Regions from separate parts of the Paenibacillus sp. Z3-2 genome, predicted to be linked through region 2. Evidence: riboswitches for the same ligand, from Rfam matches in the RefSeq annotation. Region 2 holds a riboswitch; the other holds the start of a gene.
What was found. A riboswitch is a leader RNA that binds a small molecule or an ion and turns the genes downstream of it on or off. The one in region 2 is predicted to bind ZMP and ZTP.
Positions count from the first base shown of each region.

Region 1: linked by a shared signal. The riboswitch ahead of M1D71_RS26795 (TIGR01440 family protein) and the one ahead of M1D71_RS15595 (DJ-1/PfpI family protein) in region 2 are both predicted to bind ZMP and ZTP.

Region 1 covers NZ_CP096397.1:5,989,321-5,995,799, forward strand. Annotated here, with positions in the region: gene upp (uracil phosphoribosyltransferase) at 1-395, opposite strand, end outside; gene M1D71_RS26790 (serine hydroxymethyltransferase) at 821-2,068, opposite strand; gene M1D71_RS26795 (TIGR01440 family protein) at 2,328-2,921, opposite strand; ZMP/ZTP riboswitch at 3,063-3,144, opposite strand; gene M1D71_RS26800 (low molecular weight protein arginine phosphatase) at 3,241-3,813, opposite strand; gene M1D71_RS26805 (manganese efflux pump MntP) at 3,872-4,432, opposite strand; gene M1D71_RS26810 (L-threonylcarbamoyladenylate synthase) at 4,613-5,806, opposite strand; gene spoIIR (stage II sporulation protein R) at 6,003-6,479, opposite strand, start outside.
Region 2 covers NZ_CP096397.1:3,489,087-3,495,565, forward strand. Annotated here, with positions in the region: gene M1D71_RS15580 (HD domain-containing protein) at 1-40, shown strand, start outside; gene M1D71_RS15585 (LysR family transcriptional regulator) at 224-1,117, shown strand; gene M1D71_RS15590 (hypothetical protein) at 1,954-2,571, shown strand; ZMP/ZTP riboswitch at 3,910-3,991, shown strand; gene M1D71_RS15595 (DJ-1/PfpI family protein) at 4,052-4,453, shown strand; gene M1D71_RS15600 (hypothetical protein) at 4,657-4,944, shown strand; gene M1D71_RS15605 (hypothetical protein) at 4,965-5,129, shown strand; gene M1D71_RS15610 (TetR/AcrR family transcriptional regulator) at 5,469-6,041, shown strand; gene M1D71_RS15615 (serine hydrolase domain-containing protein) at 6,095-6,479, shown strand, end outside.

The DNA.
Region 1 (6,479 bases), 2.5 Mb from region 2:
GGATCAATCACAATCAATTGACGCTCTGTCACGTCTGTAGGCAGTTTGGTGTAGTATTCTACCGGTTGCAGTGTTTCCGGGTCACGGAACAGACCAACATGTCCAACTTTTGCCGCTGGCAACAATTTCACAACGCCATCCAGCATTCCGAGTCCTGCACGCAGAATCGGCACCAGTCCGAGCATACGTCCAGAGATGACTTTACCTTGTGTTGCTGCTACAGGTGTCTGTACATCAATCGTTTCCAGTTCAACATCTCTTGTAATCTCATAAGCCATCAACGTTGCTACTTCATCCACCAATTCACGAAAATCTTTCGTATTCGTACGCATGTCGCGTATAAACGTCAGTTTGTGTTGAATCAAAGGGTGATCACATATTACTAATTTTCCCATCTAATTTTGTCCCTCCGGTAAGTTCTTCATGTTCAGCATTTCCAAATATACCTAGCCACCATTCATGGGCTCGATAAATCCTGTATATTATATCATCACCAACAACGAATTACACCATCAAAGGGCACCCAATCATTACAGAATACCGAATCCTATAAAAAAACAGGACCGGAAAATGATCCATCCGGTCCTGTTTTGCTCATGCTGTTATGTCATTGAGTGGGAAAATATGAATACAAGTGATGCTCCGCAAACAGATTGCACCTTCGATCGCTGTTATCCCCTGATTTTTTTAATTCTCCTATAAAAGGAGAAAATCAGGGGATAAAGGCGAGCGCTTCGCTTCTGCGGTTGCATTCTGTCAGCTTCGTCTTTTGTATTCCAATTTATAAAAACTCAAAAGAAAGCAGCATGAGCAACGTTTTTTAGTATTTAAGGTCGGTGTAAAGCGGGAATTGGTCTGTCAGTGCAGTCACTTCTGCACGAGCTTCATCCAGCTTCGCTGTATCTTTTGGATTTTTCAGTGTTTTGGCAATGATCTTACCGATCGCTACCATCGCTTCTTCGTTCATGCCACGGGAAGTTGCAGCAGGTGTACCAATTCGAATACCGCTCGTTACAAACGGGCTAGTAGGGTCGAATGGGATTGCATTTTTGTTCACGGTAATACCGATGGAATCCAGCACATGCTCAGCTTCCTTACCTGTGATGTTCACACTGCGTGTGTCGATCAGCATCAAGTGGTTATCTGTACCACCGGATACGATGTTCAATCCTTCAGCGATCAGTGTTTCAGCCAGAACCTGTGCGTTTTTCACAACATTCTGTGCATACGTTTTGAACGAAGGTTGCAGTGCTTCACCAAATGCTACGGCTTTGGAAGCAATCACATGCATCAACGGTCCACCTTGGGAACCCGGGAATACGGCTTTATCAATCGCTGCTGCCCATGCTTTGCGGCACAGAATCATACCTCCACGAGGTCCACGCAGCGTTTTGTGTGTTGTTGTTGTAACGAAATGCGCATGTGGAACCGGGTTTGGATGCAAACCCGCAGCAACCAGTCCTGCGATGTGAGCCATATCCACCATGAATAAAGCACCTACATCATTGGCGATGGAAGCCAGCTTTTCAAAATCAATGGTACGCGGATATGCACTTGCACCTGCAACGATTAGACGAGGGCGGTGTTTGAAAGCCGCTTTGCGCACTTCATCATAATCAATCAGGAATGTATCTTCCTGTACGCCGTACGCTACGAAGTTGTACAGCAAACCGGATGCATTAACCGGGCTACCGTGTGTGAGGTGTCCACCATGGGCAAGGTTCATACCAAGTACAGTATCACCAGGTTTCAACGCTGCAAGATATACTGCCATGTTCGCTTGTGCGCCGGAGTGAGGCTGAACATTCACGTGTTCTGCTCCGAACAATTCTTTTGCACGATCACGCGCGATGTCTTCAACGATGTCCACATGCTCACAACCGCCATAGTAACGTTTGCCTGGATATCCTTCAGCGTATTTGTTGGTCAGAACAGATCCCAAAGCTTCAATTACTGCTTCACTTACGATGTTCTCGGATGCAATCAGTTCAATGTTGTTCTGTTGACGTTTCAGTTCAAGATTCATCGCTTCCAGTACTGCCGGGTCATTCTTGCGCAATTGTTCCATGATTAAATTCCTCCCAGTTTATAAGTAAAGTTATAAAGCGAAACTACAGTGGTTACACGAAAAACGGCGAGTGCAACACCAATCTGAAGAAACGAAGTGGTCGCCTAAAAGCTTTCTTTAGAAAGCTACTCCGGAAGCATAGGCTATCACCGGATTTCCCCTTTAAATAGGGAATTAAAAAATCTGGGGATAACAGCGATCGGAAGATGGTGATGCAATCAAAGTCAGGAGTGTAACCTAATTAGTCTCGCTTTATATGTTAGTCACAAAATGTCGAATCTGGTTGTTCTTCCATACGATACACCGCACGTTCGCCGCCAATCAACTTCGGACGTGTCAACGCTGTGGTCACACGGGCATCTCCAACATAGCGGAGCGCTGTACGATAAGGTACGGCTACATGCCGGAGATGCATGCCAATCATCGTCTCCCCAATGTCCAGACCCGCATGGGCCTCCACATGTTCAGCCAGACATGGATCGGTCAGTGAACGATATGCTGCGGATGCCATGGAACCTCCGGCCTTGGGCACGGGTACTGCACCAACCTCAGTCAATCCAAGACGAGTTAGCACAGAACGTTCCATTACCAGCGCACGGTTCAGATGCTCGCAACATTGGAATACCGTGTCAAAACCGAACTCCTCCTGCACCTCGCGTATACCCGCAAGAAGCTGCTGCGCCACTTCAATGGCACCACTCGTACCAATTCGCTCGCCTGCGACTTCACTTGTGCTTGTACCGATCACAACGATCTGTCCAGGTCCAAGCTGTCCGGCTAGCGCCAGTTCATGCAGAATGGATGCGGTCTGTTCTTGCAATCCGGGTTGTTCCGAATCTAACTCTATAGTCATCCTATCATCGCCTCCCGATAAAATCATGCCCGCTTTCTCTTGGCTGTCCTTCGTATTCTTGCACGGCATCTCAGGTACTATTATAGCGAATAATCAGATGAAAGACGAAAAAAAGAGCAGTCTGCGGGTAACGCAGAATTGCTCTTTTGCCCAGGCGACCGGCCGTTTGTTCCGGTGCTCCATCGTGGTTATGCCCACTTCGTCGCCAGTTACACCGGATCCCTGTTTTCCCCTTCATCATAAAACAACCCGCGGCTAAAATCAACGGTTAATTTACATCACATGTCCTGTTTCTATAACCTGCCCCGCAGGATCAGAATTATCCCAGCTTATCCAAAAGCCGGTCCAATGCAGTCCGTATCTCGGCCGCAGCTATATTGTAATCATCACGACTTCCCCCAAACGGATCGGAGATGTCGAAACTTGGAATTCGTTGTCTGATCTCAATGGCTCGCTCACGCTCCGATGCCAGGATCTCTTGCCCAAGGGCACGTTTCATCTCAAGCGTCGCAAACAGGCTGTCCAACTCCTGAAGATCATTTAATACCTGTTCATCATCCTCCACATACTCTTTCAATGTATAGGTTTTGTGGACGGAGTCGGGAAAAACCTGCATGACATGCTGCTTGTGACTCCGTGTTAACGTAAGAACCAAGTCAGCCCAACCTACCAGATTGGAGCTAAGTTGTGTGGAATGAGGTGGTCCTTCCACGTTATGATCTCTCAACACCGCTTCCGCATGACGGGAGATCGGCATACCCGATGTTGCTGCCACACCTGCGGAACGAACCTCTACCTGAATGCCGCGCTCCGATGCCAATTTACGCAAAAGCCCCTCTGCCATGGGGCTGCGGCACGTATTCCCTGTACATACGAATAAAATATGTTTCATTGTGTTAGCCTCCCCATTTTACATATGATGCGAACGATATGATTGCTCACGTTTTATTCTAGAATATAAACAAAAGTCCGAACGCAAGCAAGATTGCCCCACCAATAGCCTCGCCGTAATCACCGAGATTCTGACTCACCCGGCGGCCTAATAGCAGCCCCATAACCGACATCACCCCGCCACACACACCAAAGGCAAGGACCGTCAAAATCAGATTACTACTAAACATTCCTAGTGAAACGCCAACGGAAAATGAATCCACACTTACACTGAGTGAAAACAAAACAACGCCGAGCAGGGAACGGTGGTTCACCAGCTTGGTATCACCTTCGCGGAATGCATTCAGAATCATATGACCACCCAGTAGAACAAGCAATCCCCCCGCCGCATAAGTGGTAATGTCACCGAGCAGCGAGCTGACGTATTTGCCCATATACATACCGATGAGCGGCATGATGATATGAAACAGCGCTGTTACTGTACTGATCCGCAATACATCCCTCAGTCGAATGCCCTTCATGCCAATTCCGATTCCGAGCGAGAACGCATCAAGGCCCAGCGCAACAGCCATGATCAAAATGGTTACCAACTGCCCTACATGGGCAGACACATCCCACATCCCCATACCCCCAAGTCACGTAAAGGTTCTTGTACACGATATGCGGACAAGGACCAAAACATGACCGATGAAAGGTAAACGGTGACGGAGCTATGGAATTCGATGCGGGCTTTATAGATATCTTGATATTGTTTTGAAAAAAAGTTGATTAGCTCTCCCTGACTGTATGATCAGGAGAGGTTATGAGGGTTGCTGGTTGCCAACTTGTATGAGTTGGTTACCTGCAGCCTTGAGCAGCCGATTCATGACGGCTGCTCCTAGGCCTTCGCGTGAGCAGGCTTCAGCCACAATATATGTGGCGCCTTGCTCATCGCAGCTGCGCAGCGCGGCGTATAGCCGGCGCGCTGCTTCTTCCAGCTCGCTGGCGTCGCCCAGCGAGAACACGGCATCGGCGCGGTACTGCTCCGCGTGCTCGGCGAACGCCAGCACCGCGGTGCGCTCTCCGCGCTGCGCCGCCTCTGCGAGGGCGGCGCTGATCCAGGCCGCCACCGCTGCGGGCGGCCCCTCCACCACGCACAGCGCCCCTGCGGGTGCGTAGTGCGTGTACTTCATGCCCGGCGAGCGCGGCGCCGGGCTGCCCACGCCAGTGGACCCCTCCGCGAGTAGCGCGGGGTCCGTGGCGACACGGGCGGCAACGGCGGACAGCTGTTCCGCCGTAATGCCGCCAGGGCGCAGGATGGTGACGGTACCGTCGTCACCGACCTGCACGACCGTGGACTCGACGCCCACCCCAGTGGGGCCGCCGTCCACGATGCCGCCGATGCGGCCATCCAGATCCTCGCGTACATGAGACGCGAGTGTCGGGCTTGGCCGCCCGGAGCGGTTGGCGCTTGGCGCAGCCACAGGGCATGCCGCCGCCGCGATCAACTGCAAAGCCACCGGATGGTCCGGCATGCGCACGGCCACCGTGTCCAGACCGGCGGTGACACGCGGGGACACCGCCCCCGGCCTAACCGGCAACACGAGCGTCAGCGGTCCCGGCCAAAAGGCCACCATCAGCGCTTCTGCCGTTTCATTCACTTCCGTGACCAGCGCATCCAACTGGTCACGGTTCGCGATATGCACAATCAGTGGATTATCGGAAGGTCGGCCTTTGGCAACAAATACAGCCTCCACGGCTGCTGTGCTACGCGCATCGGCACCCAGGCCGTAGACCGTCTCGGTCGGAAAGGCCACCGTCTGTCCTTGACGGATGCAGGCTGCGGCAGCCTGCAAGTCGGCGAGCGCCTGTTGATCGGCGCTCCCCTTTTTCACATCCAAACCATAAATACTACCCAATCCGTGATCTTTTTCCTCGGCCACCAAGACGCGTACATCCCACATCTCGGTGACCAGTTCTCCCGGAGTTTTCGTCTCACGGTTTTCTCTGCTCATATATCATCATTCCTAAACTTCAAGTAGGTTAGTTCACAAACATTTTCAATATAAGCAATTATAACATACCTGTCCCGCCCCAGATGCCCTTCACACTTCGCTCCACGCATGAGTCTAGCTGTAACTTCTTCACACTCATGTATATAGGGCAGCTTCATAATTCGAAGTCACCCTTATGTGTATTGTTAATACATTGTTATACGAATAATACAGTGACCCAACTCCATAGTTTCACAGCCATGTCCCACAGAAAGAATCTCGCCTCCGGTGTATCTCCCTGCACGGACGCCTCAGCATCTCCAGGTTCAGCCGCTGCAGCGGATACGGTTGAAGGTTTCGCCAGTGCATCCCCGGTCCCTGCATCTATGAAGCACAGCGGCGGGAACAACACGCACCACCAGTTCTGACCTTTGCCTTCGCCCAGCGTGATCCGAACAGCTTCATAATCTCCCGCAGGATACACGGTGCCACCATATAGTTTGGTTGGGAACGGAACAGAACCCAGTTCCACCTGATACTCATAATTCAAACCGCGACTGGCCAGCTCTTCTCCTACCCGATCCTCAATCTGGGACAGATGTTCACGAATAACCTTGCGCGCTTCATCCAGACTTTGCGGGTTCTCCAGCTCGGCTACCCAATCACCCATCTGTGCAACGACTGCATCTCGAAT
Region 2 (6,479 bases):
TTTTTGCGATTGTGTACTTCATTCGCCATGGCACGAATAAAATTTTTTAGTAAAACGAATTTTTAAAAGCTACTCACAAAACAATCCCCATCGGACGGCGGTCGGGGATTGTTTTGTTTATCTAAAATTATCTATAATTAACTATAATATAAGCTGACTATGAGTTTAAATCATACATTAAAACGTATGAATCAATAAATAATTCAGAACATGGAGGTACATAGTGGAAATCCGGCAATTGGAATATTTCATGGCAGTTTGTCACGAGCTGCATTTTACAAGAGCATCTGAGAAGTTGGGTGTTACGCAGCCTACACTTAGCCACCAGGTAAAAGCACTTGAGGACGAATTGGGTTTACCTTTATTCGATCGGATAGGCAAGAAGACGGCAATTACTGAGGCAGGATTTATTTTGCTGAAACATTGCAATACCTTATTTCACAGCCTTGAAAGTGTGCGGGAAGAAATTAGGGAGTTGCAAGAGATCAAAAGAGGGAGTCTTACCATGGGGGTTTTGCCGGGCGAATTAAATTCGCTTGTTTGCCGGCTGCTGCCAGATTTTCATGATGCTTATTCAGAAGTTCAGGTTAGAATCATTACCGCGGACAATGTTGCGGAACGCTTGCTTCATAACGAGATAGACATGGCCCTTACTATTACTCCGGTTCATGATGAACGAATCGTTTCCCAACCGCTTTACAACGATAAGCTTTATTTAACGGTCAATGTTGACCATCCCCTAGCGGGGAAATCCGAAGTGAGCCTGAAGGATCTTAAGGACCTATCTCTAGTTTTGTTCCCTGAGAATTATCAGTGTCGGCAGCAAATTGATGCAATCTGCCGTCTCAGGAATATTCATTTACGACCTGCCATCGAAACCGATTCTATTGAATCAATTATTAACCTTATTGAAGCAGGAGTCGGGGGATCTATCCTTTCGGAAACCTTGATTAAGCAGTGGAAGAGGCCTGGAATAAGAACATTAAGTATTGCCGAAGCTCCATTTATTCGGCAAGTTGGTCTAATTTATCACAAGGAGAAATTTAGGGGACAAACAGCTCTGAAATTTACCGAGCTTCTCCAGGAACAAATAGGTCAACTTGGACTATCTAATTAAAACTGTCAAGAGATTTGATTTAGCGCAATAAGACGGCGTGCTGAGAAAATCGTAAGCCTTCTTAAAAAATGGTAAACAGTATTGTCACATTTTAAGTATCCAAAGGAAAGCATTGAGTGTTTACGTTGAAAAGATTGGGAACATTATGGAATAATGCGGACGCGTAGAACCCTCATTGTTGACTAATCGCTGTTATGTACTTTGTCTGTAATGAACAGCCTTTTGAATTACTAATAAAGATACTGTCAAGAATCAAAATAATCATCATCCAGATAGAGATATCGATCGCGTTAGAAGGCGTTATAAGAAGCTCTCCAAACGCGAGCTCGTCGATCATTTAATTAACTCTGAACAATATTTAGCGTTCAACATCATCTTTGGCTAAAGAAGAATTTGAAAATTTCAATATAGCTAGAATTTTACAGGGAAAATAAAAGATTTACGCTTATACAACAAATCGGTTCGTAATGGTTCTTAACGATTTATTATTAGCTCATTAAACTAACGTGAAACGATAGAGTTAAAAAACAAAGAAAGCAGCTGATCAATATGATTGGCTGCTTTTGTTCAACTAACTGGCAACATAAAAATGCGGACGGACGGTGTCGAGGGACAAGAACATAGTCCGATTACCGATTAGATGGACATCTAAACGTTGATCACATGCACTTAAAGCTTCAATAAGGTGCCATAATACATGAAAATATTCACATTTTTATGTGACAATTGACAAGATGAGGGTTAAACACGGCTGCTAGGTTTTAAAAAGGCGAAATATCAAGTTATTCGGATTAAGTTTGGCTGCATCTTTACTGTTTACAGTGAGTAGTACGTCATTGTATGCGACACCTGCTGTACAACAAGAAGGATTATTTTTCGCTACTGCAGAAGAAGTCAACCAAACAATAGCAAGGTCGATTATTTTAATCGAGAAACCTAGCTCTGATTTACCTAACCTTTATGACTACAGTTCTTTCGCCTATGATGTAAAAGAAGTTGAAAGCAACCCAGAGTTGAGAGCGTTTTTACAGAAGGCACTGCAAAGTGGAAAAAAAGTTTACTTATATGGAGGACTCACTCCTGGGAAATATGAAGAGCTTTTAAATCAACCCCTAGAGTTTACAGTCACGAATACTGAAGAAGGGGAAGTGCGATCGCTCTTTATCAATGATGTTGATCAACAAAATGAAGGTAAGCTAAAAGAGACAACCGAACAGGAGATTATAGGTTATACCCTGGAGGACAAGAATTATAAAATGCTGATGCTTAACTACAAAAACATGGATGAGAACGGAAACGAGATACCTACGGATGCATCTATTATATTGAACCAAATAACTAATCACGAAGAAAGAGCAAATCAGATTACTCCTATGTCAACTATCGTAAAAAGTAACACAGCTGATATTAGGACTGTAGGTGGCCTCTATGGAGTAGATAGTACGGAAAAATGACTACTCAATGGCTGCTATACAAAGAAAAGAATGAATCAGATACAAAATTTGATTATTTTGCAATCAAAGATATTATACGGATCAAAAAACTAAGTGGCGCTACCGATGCCAAGAAGTTAACTGTCACACACGACGTCATGTACTTAAAAGATGATTTCTACGATGCTGCCCTGGTGACCAGGGCAGTGGCCCATATGAAGTTATATTTACGTACCCATGGGCACTAGAGTGGAGCTTTAGCTATGATGGTAATCCAAACATCGATCTCACAGAAAATACAAGCACAGATACGGCAATATGGGTAATTACACCAGAATTCTTACAGAATCTTCAGTCAACAGATAACTTTCAACTCGGCACTAGTTGGAAGGCAGCTTCTGCATATCCTTATAAAGGGTTACAAGTGACTCATGTCACAGAATGGCACAGTGCCGTTCAACACATGTTTGATTTAGATAATACATTTAACGTAGGGTATAATTGGTAATGACTAATTTCCAAAAAATTATGTCTGTTCTACTGGTGCTGATTACTGTCTTACTGAGTCTGATCTATTTTGAAATGAGGCATAACAACAAAGTACAAGACGGTATTCATAATTATTTGTACAATGCAGATCATTCTTTTTGATCTCGCAAAATTTAGAGACCTCCTTCACTGGAGGTCTTTTCTTTTAACCAACAAACAATTCACATGTTCGAAGAATTTATACAACACCTTAGAGATGATACAAGCCTAGACTTAATATCGTATAGCTGCTAGATGTGGAAAAGATCGCTCCGGAAGTGGTGGAAGCTGTAACTAAGGATGTTTTGGTAGCAATTTAGATTTACTGAGAAAGATGGCGGTGTGGTTACATTGCCTGAAGCGTATTTGAAAGTTACTTGGCGGATCGTGTCGCGGGACAAGAACATTGTGTCATTTCCGATTAAGAAGTTATATGAATAGTTTCAGGATGGGGTTCATGTGACGGATATAAAAGTAGGTTTATATAAGTGTTCACTTAAATAATGATTTTTTGTATCTGTAACCAGTTATTTTTTGATCTAAGGAAGAACACCGTTGGATGTTAAAAAGGTTAAGAACATGATACCCGTGTCGTTTAGAATTTCATTAGGCTAACGGGCAGGTTAGTTTAATAAAATGGAGGAAAATAAATATGATTTTCTTAATTGCAGAATGTTTGAATTGCCGTAAGAAGTGAAAGCAGATTGTCTTGAAATAAATGTTCTAAGATAGGAATTAAGCTCGATATCAAAAACAGAGAAAAGTGAAAGTATGTATAAATTTCATATATTTACAAATGAAAAAGATGTCATGTATACTTACTGTTAAATAACTGGTATGTGTGACTGGCGTAAACGTGGAGTGAACCACGAGGAAGCACATATTTTATATGCCGTACGCCTGGGCAAAGTGTTTGATCTTTTGATCAAACACTTTATTTATTATTCAGGGAATGAAAGGAATGGTGGCGGCAATGAAAATGGCGTTTGTGTTATTCGATGGAATGACAAGCATGGACTTAGCTGGATTCTATGAAGCAGTGACATGGCTAGCGATTCTGAAAGCGAAGGAAAACGTATCATGGACATTCTGTGCAAACAAGAATGAAATAACAGATGATCGGGGGCTGAGAATGAAATCCAACGAAGTGTTACCTGATCTAGGTGATTTTGATCTAGTGTTTTTTCCCGGTGGATTATCAACTAGAACGCTTCGATTTGATGAGGATTTCATGGGCTGGGTCCGAACGGCAGAGAACGTACCGTATAAGATTTCTATTTGTACAGGGACTTTGCTACTGGGCGCAGCAGGTTTCCTGAATGGAAAAAAGACTCATCAGCTTATGATTTACTGGCTCCTTATTGTGCAGAAGTAATTTCAGCGCGTGTAGTGCGTGATGGTAATACGGTAACCGGTGCGGGGGTTACGGCTTCCATTGACGTGGGACTTTACTTGGTTGAAATGTTGACGAGTACGGAGATTGTTCTTCAAGTTCAGCAGAAACTGGAGTATCCATATTATGAAGCTGGTAATATAAAAGATGTCTACATGCATACTTTGCGGTAGGAGGACAAGAAGATGACTATTCGCCTTTTTCAAGCGCAGGATCAGCCAGCAGTGCTGAAAATGATGAAGGATCATGATTTTCAGTTCCCGTCGTTTATTCGGGAGCAGTATCCTGAGCGCTGGGGTTCATATTTAAACATGTCGGATGAGCGTAATAATGCTTATTATGTCATGGTTGACGAAGCGGATGCTATCATAGGTCATGCTGGCTACATTCTTCAGCCTACAGTTAACCGGTATGAAATCGTTGGCGTTGTTCGTGCAAATCTCACCTTCGACAAGGAGTTGCACGTACACTAATTTCAAAGATTTGTACAAAAATAACTGAATACGGATGTAGTGATGTCATGCTGTATACGCTTGATCATGAAAAAAATCAAGCAGCGCTCGTATTCTATGAACGAATGAAGTTTCAAAGGGAACGTGTCGATATGAACTATTATACCTCTGGGTTTCATAGACTTGCACTTGTTAAATCTTTATAGGAGAGTACAAGGAACTCATTGATTAATTCAACGGCTAATGCATGAGACTTATAAAGAAACTCAATGCACGCTAAGGCTGAACTTGAACTAATAAAGTTGATTTAACCAGTCTTCGTAGGCAAAGTTGAAAAAACCATTCAACTAACGGGCAGGTTAGTTGAGGATTAATCACAGTGAACCGTATCACAAGTGATGGTACACAGGATAAGGAAAGAAATTGTGTTAGATAGAACATATATAGATAGGCTTATGTGAAGCAATCCAACCGTGCATTTATTGACTTTATTCTATAAGATTAGTATAATTTTGTTGGTCAACCAACCAAAAAGGTGGGATTATATGAGCACACAGGATAAAAGGAAACGATTAATCGCGGCGGCTTACAAAGTATTTGTAAAAAAAGGATATGTTAACTCTTCGATAAAAGATATCGCAAACGAAGCCGATATGACATCGGGACTTGTTCATTATTATTTTAAAAATAAAGAAGAACTGTTGCTTTCCGTACAAGATGAAGTCCAAAAGCTTTACCAAAGGCAATATGACAGACAGCCGGAAGACTCTGTAAGCCACGAGGGACTTTTGCTTGAAATCAAATCCAGAGTAGAGAAAAATCCCGACTGGTATCGTTGGAGATATGAAATTTATTCTTTGGGGATAAAAAACGAAAGTGGGCATCTTGAACAGCAAGTAGCATCTATTCTCAAGAATGGGAGAGATAGTCTTTCCACACCGTTGCAGCACTTATTAGGCGATTCCCATAATGCTTCTGCGCTTGCCAGTATACTATTGGCTTGCTTCGACGGGCTAGCGCTTCAGAAAATTGTCGACGATGAATTTGATATTGACCACTCGTATAGATTTTTGATCGAGCTCCTTGAGCTTTATTTAAGCAAGTCTCATTCTGAATAAATGTTTATATGTTTACTTGAATATACAACTAAACTAACACGCAAGGTGATCATATGAAAAAATTAGTAATCAGTTTATTCATCTTTCTACTCGTCGCCCCTTCCCTTTCTCTAGCCGCTCAAGATCGAGATACGGCTCAACAAATCGAAACATTTATGAAAGAAGCGCTGGAAGAATATCATATTCCTGGGGCTTCGTTAACAGTCGTACATAATGGTCAGACCATCTTTCAAGATAGCTGGGGGACAATGAGTGACGGGTCAGCAGTAGCGGAAGACACGACTTTTCTTATAGGTTCAGTAAGTAAGCCTTTGACATCTCTTGCTATAATGACGTTAGTAGAAGATGGAAAAATAAAGCTAGATGAACCGATAGAAGCTTACATCCCGTGGTTTAAGTATCAAACAGATGGAACAAAATCGATAACTGTTCGTCATC